Regions from separate parts of the Streptomyces sp. NPDC127119 genome, predicted to be linked through region 2. Evidence: riboswitches for the same ligand, from Rfam matches in the RefSeq annotation. Region 2 holds a riboswitch; each other region holds the start of a gene.
What was found. A riboswitch is a leader RNA that binds a small molecule or an ion and turns the genes downstream of it on or off. The one in region 2 is predicted to bind cobalamin.
Positions count from the first base shown of each region.

Region 1 (3,236 bases), on a different contig from region 2:
GTTCCCGGCCTCGTTCTCCGACAAGGCCGCGCTGCTGATCGGCACCGGACGGCGGACGCCGACCGATGCGGAGAAGACCGCGCTGGGCACCCTCGCAGGGCGGCTGCCGCTCGTACTGGGCTGAGCCGGCACCCGCGGCGGGTACGAGGTCGGCCGGCCGATCGACAGCCCCGCCGTGCCAGTCTCGCGACCTGGGGCCAGGCTCCTGACCTGGACCGTTCACCGCACGACCGCATCGCACCCCCGCCGGTGCGCTCCCGGCGCCGCCCTTCTAGGGTGCCGCCATGGACTCGCAGCACTACCTCTCAGAACTGTTCTCCCTGGACGGCCGGGTCGCCCTGGTGACCGGCGGCAGCTCCGGCATCGGGCGGGGCATGGCGGAAGCGCTGGCCCGCGCCGGTGCGAGCGTCGTCGTCGTGGCCCGCAAGGAAGCGGAACTGCGGGCGACGGTCGAGGAGTTGGCTGCGCTCGGCTGCCGTGCGGCCTGGGTCGGCGCGGATCTCGGTACGCGTGAAGGCGTGCGCGAGGCCGCCGAGCGGGCGGTCGAGGCCTTCGGTGAACCCGACATCCTCGTCAACTGCGCCGGGGTCAACCTCCGGCCGCCGATGAGCGAGCTCAGCGACGAGGTCTGGGACACCACCATGGCCCTGAACCTGGACGCGCCCTTCCTGCTGGGCCGGCGTTTCGGCCCGGCCATGGCCGAGCGGGGCTTCGGGCGGATCATCCACATCACCTCGCAGCAGGCGCACCGCGCCTTCGTCCAGAGCGGCGCCTACGGCGTCGCCAAGGGGGCGCTGGAGTCACTGGCCCGCTCGCAGGCGGAGGCCTGGTCGCCGTACGGGGTCACCGTCAACACGCTGGTGCCGGGCTTCGTGATGACACCGCTGAACCGGCGGCTGTCGTCCGACCCGGAGAAGGTGGCGGCCCTGGCGGCGCGCACGATGGTCGGACGCAACGGCCTCGCGGAGGACTTCGCGGGCGCGGCGGTCTTCCTGGCGAGCGCCGCCTCCGCGTACGTCACCGGGCAGTCGGTCTTCGTCGACGGCGGCTTCTCCGTGCACTGAAAAGTTTTCCACGACCGGGGTGTGCCCCGTAGGGTGGCCGGTGCAGCTGGTTCGCCCCGTCCGCCAGACGGGTGCGTCGCAAGAGGGAACCCGGTGGGAATCCGGGACTGCCCCGCAGCGGTGAGTGGGAACGACCGCCGTCACACGCACTGGGCCCGGCCGGGTCTGGGAAGCGACGGCCAGTAGGTGTCCTCCGCAGGGAGGACGTGCCCGCGAGTCCGAAGACCTGCCAACTGCCCGTGCGCGAACCATTCGTGCGCGGAGATCCCGGTGACCTCGTGGGCGGGTCGGCGTACTTGATCCGGCGGACGACCGCGCTCTGCGCGCGGCTCGGTTTCCGCCCGGTCCGTCACCCCTTCGCGCTCGCGTCCCGTCCCGGGATCCCAGGGAGATATCTCGCGAAGGAGATTTCCGTGACAGCGCAGTCCGCAGCCGCGGCGGCACGGGCCACCGTGTACGGCTACCCCCGCCAGGGACAGAACCGGGAACTGAAGAAGGCCGTCGAGGGCTACTGGAAGGGCCGGGTCGACGCCGAAGCCCTCCGGGCCACCGCCGCCGAGCTGCGCCGGGCCAACTGGCGGCAGCTGGCCGAGGCCGGCGTCCACGAGGTTCCCACCGGTGACTTCTCGTACTACGACCACGTCCTGGACGCCGGTGTCATGGTCGGCGCGATCCCCGCACGCCACCGCGCCGCCGTCGAGGCCGACGCGCTCGACGGCTACTTCGCCATGGCGCGCGGCACCCAGGACGTGGCGCCGCTGGAGATGACCAAGTGGTTCGACACCAACTACCACTATCTGGTGCCCGAGTTGGGTCCGGACACCGTCTTCACGGCCGACTCGAGCAAGCAGGTCGCGGAGCTGAAGGAAGCCCTGGCGCTCGGGCTCACCGCACGTCCCGTCCTCGTCGGACCCGTCACCTACCTCCTGCTCGCCAAGCCCGCCCCGGGTGTCGCCGCCGACTTCGACCCGCTCACCCTCATCGACCGGCTGCTGCCCGTGTACGCCGAGATCGTCGCCGATCTTCGCGCCGCGGGGGCGGAGTGGGTCCAGCTCGACGAGCCCGCCCTGGTGCAGGACCGCACACCCGCCGAGCTGAACACGGCCACCCGCGTCTACCGTGACCTCGGCGCCCTGACCGACCGCCCGAAGCTGCTGGTCGCGTCCTACTTCGCCCGGCTCGGCGACGCCCTGCCGGTGCTGGCCAAGGCCCCGGTGGAAGGTCTCGCGCTGGACTTCACCGAGTCGGCCGCCGCCAACCTGGACGCGCTCGCCGCCGTGGGCGGACTGCCCGGCAAGCGTCTGATCGCCGGAGTGGTCAACGGCCGCAACATCTGGGTCAACGACCTGGAAAAGTCCCTCGGCACGCTCGGCACCCTGCTCGGGCTGGCCGACCGGGTCGACGTGGCCGCCTCCTGCTCCCTCCTCCACGTCCCCCTCGACGCCTCCGCGGAACGCGACATCGAGCCGCAGATCCGCCGCTGGCTCGCCTTCGCCCGGCAGAAGACCGCGGAGATCGTCACTCTCGCCAAGGGCCTCGCGGGCGGCACCGGCGCGATCGCCGCCGAACTCGCCGCCAACCGGGCCGACCTGGCCTCCCGCGCCGGGTCCGCGATCACCCGCGACCCCGCCGTACGGGCCCGGGCCGCCGCCGTCACGGACGCCGACGCCCGCCGCTCCCTGCCGTACGCCGAGCGGGCCGCGGCCCAGCGCGCCCGCCTCGGCCTGCCGCTGCTGCCGACCACCACCATCGGCTCGTTCCCCCAGACCACGGAACTGCGCACGGCACGGGCCGACCTGCGCGCCGGGCGGATCGACAGCGCCGGGTACGAGGAGCGCATCCGGGCCGAGATCGGCGAGGTGATCTCGTTCCAGGAGAAGACCGGCCTCGATGTGCTCGTGCACGGCGAACCCGAACGCAACGACATGGTCCAGTACTTCGCCGAACAGCTCACCGGATACCTCGCCACCCAGCACGGCTGGGTCCAGTCCTACGGCACGCGGTACGTCCGCCCGCCGATCCTCGCCGGAGACATCTCCCGCCCCGAACCCATGACGGTGCGCTGGACGACGTACGCCCAGTCGCTCACCGCCAAGCCGGTCAAGGGCATGCTGACCGGGCCCGTCACCATGCTCGCCTGGTCCTTCGTCCGCGACGACCAGCCCCTCGGCG
Region 1 covers NZ_JBHXTO010000148.1:9,278-12,513, reverse strand. The annotation lists gene ACFVH5_RS37340 (maleylpyruvate isomerase N-terminal domain-containing protein) at 1-124, shown strand, start outside; gene ACFVH5_RS37335 (SDR family NAD(P)-dependent oxidoreductase) at 285-1,064, shown strand; cobalamin riboswitch at 1,095-1,313, shown strand; gene metE (5-methyltetrahydropteroyltriglutamate--homocysteine S-methyltransferase) at 1,478-3,236, shown strand, end outside.
Region 1: it holds a riboswitch for cobalamin, as region 2 does, so the genes downstream of both, metE (5-methyltetrahydropteroyltriglutamate--homocysteine S-methyltransferase) here and ACFVH5_RS25835 (ABC transporter substrate-binding protein) in region 2, are expected to answer to the same signal.

Region 2 (3,236 bases):
CAGTGCCACACCAGCCGCGCAGAGCAGTCCCACACGCGGCCGTGCCATCCGGCGAGTCACCCCGTGAGCCCGAACTCCCGCAGGGCGGCGGCCACTTGTTCGACGCCCTCGACGGTACGGATGGTCGGGTTCATGGCCTGCCCGCTGAGCAGGACGTACCGCTTCTTCTTCACGGCGGTCATGTTCTTGGTGACCGGGTCGGACTCCAGGAACTCGATCTTCTTCTTCGCGGACTCGGCGGTCTGCGACTTGCGGGTCAGATCGCCGATGACGAGGACGTCGGGGTCGCGGTCGGCGACCGTCTCCCAGTTGATCTGGGGCCATTCCTCGTGGGTGTCGTCGAAGACGTTCTTCGCGTCGAACGCCCGGGTGATGATGCCGGGGGCGCCGCAGCAGCCGGCCATGTAGGGCGACTCGGAGTTGGCGAACCAGTACAGGAGGGAGACGTCGGAGGCGTCGATGCCCGCGGTGGCCTTCTTCATGCGCTGCCGGAGCTCGGCGACCAGCTTGTCGCCCCGCTCCTCCACACCGAACACCTCGGCCAGGTCGCGTATCTCCCCGTAGATGGCGTCGATGCCGAGGGGCTTCTTGCGGGCGCCGTCGCCGTCCCCGGTGTTGTCCTTGCCCGCGCAGTCGGAGGGCGAGACGTACGCGGGTACGCCGAGCTTCTCGAACTGCTCGCGGGTGGCGACGCCTCCCTTGCCGAGCGTGGACACGAACGAGGCGGCGACGAAGTCGGGGTCGGCGTCCAGGACCCGTTCGAACGACGGGTTGTTGTCGGCGATCCGCTTCACCTGCGCGTCGGCCTTCTCCAGGCCCTTCATCACCGGGTCGGTCCAGGTGGCGCTGCCGGCCATCCGGTCGGCGAGGCCCAGCGAGAACATGATCTCGGTGGTGCCCTGGTTGAGGGAGACGGCCTTGCGCGGCGGGGACTCCACGCGGACGGTGTGACCGCAGTTCTCCAGGGTGACGGCTGCCGCGGAGTCCTTGCCGGCTGAGCCGGACGAGTCGGCACCACCGCACGCGGTCAGCAGAACGACCCCGGAAACGAGCAGGGCGGCAGGGCGGGTGGGGCGTGCGATGGGCACGGAAGTTCCTCAGACGTCGAGGGCTCGAACGCGGAGCCCGGTCGTACGGTGCTCCCCCGCCGTCTCGGGACCGCGGAGGCCGCCAGCAGGTCTTCGGACTCGGGTTCACCCGGACGAGGCGCCTTCCCGGACCGTCGATCCGGTCCAGTGGCCGATGCCCCGCCCGTCACCCTCACCGCTGCGCGTCAGCTCCGGATTTCCACCGGATTCCCTGACCCACGTACATGGGTTCGACTGGCTTTCGCAAGCTATCACGGCGGCTTTCACGGCCGTGCGGCAGTGCGGCGGGGGCTCGGTCGTGACGTGGCGGGGGCTCGACGTGAATGCCGGTCTCCGCCGCCCGTTTCGTACGTTTCTCCTGTTCCGGCGGTGTTCACGGTGGCGCCACGCCCGTGCCCCCGCGGCCTGAATGAGTGGTTCCGTTCAGCGCGCCGCTCGGAGGCACCGGAGGACCGACCCATGCCGCAGGACCAGCCCAGGACCGGAACCTCCGGAATCACCGGGACCGCCGGAAAGGACATGGCCGGACGGGATCCGTCCGGGAGGGACCCGGCCGATGGGGAAGCCGCGACGGCCATCGACCGCCGTCGCTTCCTGCTCGTCTCCGGCACCCTCGCGATGGCGGCGGGGGCGACGGCGGCAGCGGGAGCGGCGACCCTCGTCCCCCCGCAGCGCCCCGGCCCCTCCGCGGTTCCCGCAGCCGAACAGGTGGCCCAGCGGCCGGCCCGTGCCACCCGGCGGCCGGCGCCGTACGCGGCCACCACCCTGGACATGACCGCCCGGCTGAGCGGAAGCCCGCACTCCGGCACCTACCGCCGACTCGTCACGGGTCCGGGCCTGCCCCTGGTCGTACGGGAGGAACTCGCCCCCGCCGCCACCGGCCGCCCGGACCGGCGGACCCCGCTCGCGTGCTTCGTCCAGTTCACCGACCTGCACCTGACCGATGTGCAGAACCCGCTGCGCACGGAGTTCCTGCGCTCGGGCGGGGCCGCGGCCTGGCGTCCTCAGGAGGCGCTGACCGTGGCGGGGGCCGTCGCGCTCGTGGAGCAGGTGAACGCGCTCGCCGAGGGCCCGCACACCGGTCTGCCGCCCGCGTTCGTGATGACGACCGGCGACAACATCGACAACAACTCCGCGCTCGAACTCGACTGGTTCCTCACGCTGATGAGCGGCGGCCGGATCACTCCCGACTCCGGCGACCCGTCGGCGTACGAAGGCGTCCAGAACTCGGGGCTCCCCCTCTACTGGCACCCGGACGACCCGGGCCTGCGCGACCTGGACAAGCGGCGCGGGCTGCCCGCCGTCCCCGGGTTCCTCACGGCCGCGCGGCGGCCGGTGACCAGCCCGGGGCTCGGCATCCCCTGGTACTCGACGGTGGGCAACCACGACGATCTGCCCGGCGGCTGCCTGTCACCCGCGCTCGGCGACTTCGCGACGGGCTCCCGGAAGCTGCTGTCGGTCCCGGACACGGACACGGCCGCCTACGCGAAGGCCCTGCGGACCGGCGACGACCCCAAGAGCGAGGTGCTCGAAGCGATCCTGCGACGGCACGCCCGCTCGGCACGGCCCGTGACGGCCGACGAGCGGCGCCGGCTGTGCACCCCGCACGAGTATCTGGCCGCACACCTCGACCCCGGGCGGGCAGGGGCGGGACCGGTCGGCCACGGCTACACCCAGGACAGCCTGGACGGCGACCGGATGTACTACTCCTTCCGGATCGCCGAGAACGTCATCGGCGTCAGCATCGACACGACGTACCGCAGCGGCCACTACGAGGGCTCGCTGGGCACCGGTCAACTGCGCTGGCTGGAACGGACGCTCGCCGCGCACAGTTCCCGGTCGTACGACGCCGACGGCCGCCTCGTACGCAACTCCCGGGCCGACGACGCCCAGGTGCTGGTCTTCAGCCATCACCACAGCCCGAGCATGACCCGCCGCCCCGACGCGGCCCGCTCCGAGGAACCGCGGCACGACGGCGCGGAGGTCCTGGCGCTGCTCGGCAGATTCCCGAACGTGGTGGCGTGGATCAACGGCCACAGCCACGTCAACCGGATCACGGCGCATCCCCACCCGACCCCGGCCCGCTCCTTCTGGGAGGTCAACACGGCCTCCCACCTGGACTATCCGCACCACGCCCGGCTGATCGAA
Region 2 covers NZ_JBHXTO010000068.1:22,605-25,840, reverse strand. The annotation lists gene ACFVH5_RS25840 (FecCD family ABC transporter permease) at 1-48, opposite strand, end outside; gene ACFVH5_RS25835 (ABC transporter substrate-binding protein) at 57-1,088, opposite strand; cobalamin riboswitch at 1,155-1,342, opposite strand; gene ACFVH5_RS25830 (TIGR03767 family metallophosphoesterase) at 1,608-3,236, shown strand, end outside.

Region 3 (3,236 bases), on a different contig from region 2:
CAGAGCCGCCGGGCGGGTACCGCGGCCGGGCCCAGCAGCACAGTGAGGGCGGTCACCAGGACCAGGGCGGCGCCCGGCCAGGGCGGGAGGGAGATCGCGAGGACGGTCAGGCCGAGACCGAGCACGGCCTTGTCCACGGGATGGCGGCGGCGCCAGCGACTGCTGTGCGCCGCCGCGTCGATCGGCAGCACGAAGGTTCAGGCCCGTTCGGTCGGTCGGCTCGGCCCGGCCGCGGACGCACCGGCAGCGTCGGACGCCTTGTCCGTCGGTCCCTGGTCGTCCTCCCGCTGTGCCAGGACCCGCAGTTCGCCCTGGCGCCTGCCCCGGCGCAGGCCGAAGTAGTAGGCGAGGACGCCCGCGCCGAGGGCGGCCTGGAGGGCGAACAGCGCCGACTCGATCTCACCGGAGGGCGGCTCGTACAGGGGTGAGAACCACGGCTCGTAGTCCGGCTCGATCTCGGTGATCGCGGTCTCCGCCTCCGCGTCGGCGCCCGTGAACGGCTCCTTCTTGTGGTCGCCCATGCCGAAGACCAGCGGCAGGACGGCGAGCGCGGCCACCACGAGCAGCAGCAGGGCGTTGATCTTCGCGTTACGGCTCATCGGGCCACCGTCCCGGTCGTCTCGGGCGTCTCGTCGGTCTCGTGAGTCTCGTTCGGGCCGGACTTCCCGGTCCGGGTCCGCCTGCCGGTCAGGAACACACCGAGCCGGGTCAGTTCGCCCTTGCTCGACTGCACCAGCAGCCGCATCACGAGCACGGTGAGCAGGCCCTCGCTGACCGCGAGCGGGATCTGGGTGACGGCGAAGATCGAGCCGAACTTGCCGAGCGCGCCCAGGAATCCACTGCTCGGGTCGGGGAACGCGAGCGCCAGCTGCACGCTGGTGACGCAGTAGGTGGACAGGTCGGCGACGAACGCGGCGAAGAACACCGCGACCATCAGCGGCGCGTCGAACCGCCGGAACAGCCGGTACACCGCGTAGCCGGCCCACGGGCCGACGATCGCCATCGAGAAGACGTTGGCGCCCAGCGTGGTCAGTCCGCCGTGCGCGAGCAGCAGCGCCTGGAAGAGCAGGGTGATGGTGCCCAGGACCGCCATGATCGGTGGCCGGAACAGGATGGCGCCGAGGCCGGTGCCGGTGGGATGCGAACAGCTGCCGGTCACCGACGGCAGTTTCAGTGCGGAGAGAACGAAGGTGAAGGCCCCCGACGCGCCGATGAGGAGCGTGCTCTCGGGATGTTCTCTGACCTCACGGGTGAGCGACCGGACTCCGTGGACGACGAACGGCGCCGACGCGACGCCCCAGGCGACCGCGTGCGCCGGAGGAAGGAAACCCTCGGCTATGTGCATGGCTCAGCAGACCCTCTCCAGCACCTCGTGGATGGTTGACGTGCCTTGGCCGGTCTCCTGGCTTACGGGTAACACCACCCGTGCTCCGCCTTCCCGGGTCCGAGGACCCAGTGGCTGCCCGTGAGGGCCGGAGCCGGACTTCCCGATCACAGTGGCGAGGGCCGCACCGGCATCACACCGATTTCCCGAGCACCAAGGCGTCGTGACAGTAGTGCGCGTACAGGGGTGGTGACAAGCGGCCCTCGGGGGGCGTGAGAGTGGTCACGCGGCGCGCGCCGGTCCTCCCGGTGGGAACGGAGCGCCTGTTCAGCCGCCCTGCACATGGGCCAGGAGTTCCCGCAGCCGCCGGGTCGCGGGGTGGCCGGGGCCGAGGCCGCGCTCGCTGTCGGCCAGGGCTCGCGTGAACAGCTCGGCACTGCGCGCGGGGTTTCCCACCACGTGGTGGACATGGGCGAGTTCGCAGCGGGAGAGCAGGGTGTCGGGGTGGTCGGCGCCCAGGACGCGTTCACGGTCGGCGAGCGTGCGCTCGTGGAGCGGGACGGCGAGCACGGGGTTCCCCGTCAGCACGTGGGCGCGGGCGAGATTGTCCCGGCACTGCAGGGTGAGCAGGTCGGTGGGTCCCAGGACGCGCTCGCGGGCCGCCAGCGCGCTCTCGTAGAGCGGGACGGCACGGTCCGGGGCGCCCTCCGCCTCGTACGCGCCCGCGAGGTTGTTCCGGCAGGTCAGCGTATGGGGATCGGCGGCGCCCAGGACGCGCTCGCTGTCGGCCAGGTTCCGCTCGGACAGTGAGACTGCCTGCTTGAGGTGTCCTGCCTGCAGACAGGCGCCCGCGAGGTTGTTGCGGGAGCGCAGGGTGTCCGGATGGTCGGGCCCGAGGTCCTGTTCGTGCTCGGCCACCTGACGCTCGACGAAGGCCACCAGGTCGTCCCCGGCCAGGTCAGGGGTGTCCGCGGACCGTCCGCTGTCCGGCCGGGGCATCGGGAGTCCGGCGAAGGACCGTTCCTCCGAGGCCTGTCGCAGTTCCTCGCGCAGCGACCGCATGGTCCCGGCGCACCCCGTGCACGACTGTCCCGCCATCCTGACGACCCCTCTTCCGCCACCTGTTCCCAGCGTACGTACGGCAGGTGTCCCGCGGGCTCCCGGAACAGGCCACACCGCTGCCGGGTGCCGCCTTCTGCGGCGCCGGTCCACAAGAGATGCTGCGGGGGTGTCGATTCGGCTCACCCCGGTTCGTCGGGGAGGTACAGGGTCTCAGGAACACCGGGAGGAACCATGAAGTACATGCTGCTGGTCTGTGGGGACGACACCGCCGACGCCTCGGGGATGGCCCCCGTCGAACCATGGGTGGAGGAGCTGAGCGTGCGCCGCGGTGTACGGCTGCACGGCCACCGGCTGCGGCCCCCGGCCGACGCGGTGACCGTGCGCGTCCGCGAGGGCGAAGTGCTGCGCACCGACGGTCCGTTCGCGGAGACGAAGGAGTACGTCGCCGGGTACGACATCCTTGAGTGCGACAGCCTGGAGGAGGCAGTGGAGGCCGCTTCGAAGCACCCGGTGGCGGCCCTCGGGGCCATGGAGGTGCGCGCGTTCTGGGACGACGAGGACGCCGAGGGGGAGATCCGCCGGCTCGACGCGGAACTGACGGCCGCCGGGCGGGAGCGGGACTTCGACCGGGCGATGGCCTGTTACGCACCGGACGTGGAGGTGTTCCACCCGGTGAGCGGTCTGGAGCAGCGCGGGGTCGAGGCGCTCCGCAAGGCCGAGGAGGTGTGGTTCTCGACGCTGTCCGGGCCGGTCGAGCGCGAGGTGCTCGAATTCCGCGTGCGGGTCGACGAGAGCATCGCCTTCAGCCACGCGCTCGTACGGATGCGCGCCACGCTGGCCGGCGGCCACG
Region 3 covers NZ_JBHXTO010000022.1:48,973-52,208, forward strand. The annotation lists gene cbiQ (cobalt ECF transporter T component CbiQ) at 1-191, opposite strand, end outside; gene ACFVH5_RS13220 (energy-coupling factor ABC transporter substrate-binding protein) at 198-599, opposite strand; gene ACFVH5_RS13225 (energy-coupling factor ABC transporter permease) at 596-1,345, opposite strand; cobalamin riboswitch at 1,375-1,557, opposite strand; gene ACFVH5_RS13230 (tetratricopeptide repeat protein) at 1,652-2,386, opposite strand; gene ACFVH5_RS13235 (nuclear transport factor 2 family protein) at 2,618-3,236, shown strand, end outside.
Region 3: it holds a riboswitch for cobalamin, as region 2 does, so the genes downstream of both, ACFVH5_RS13225 (energy-coupling factor ABC transporter permease) here and ACFVH5_RS25835 (ABC transporter substrate-binding protein) in region 2, are expected to answer to the same signal.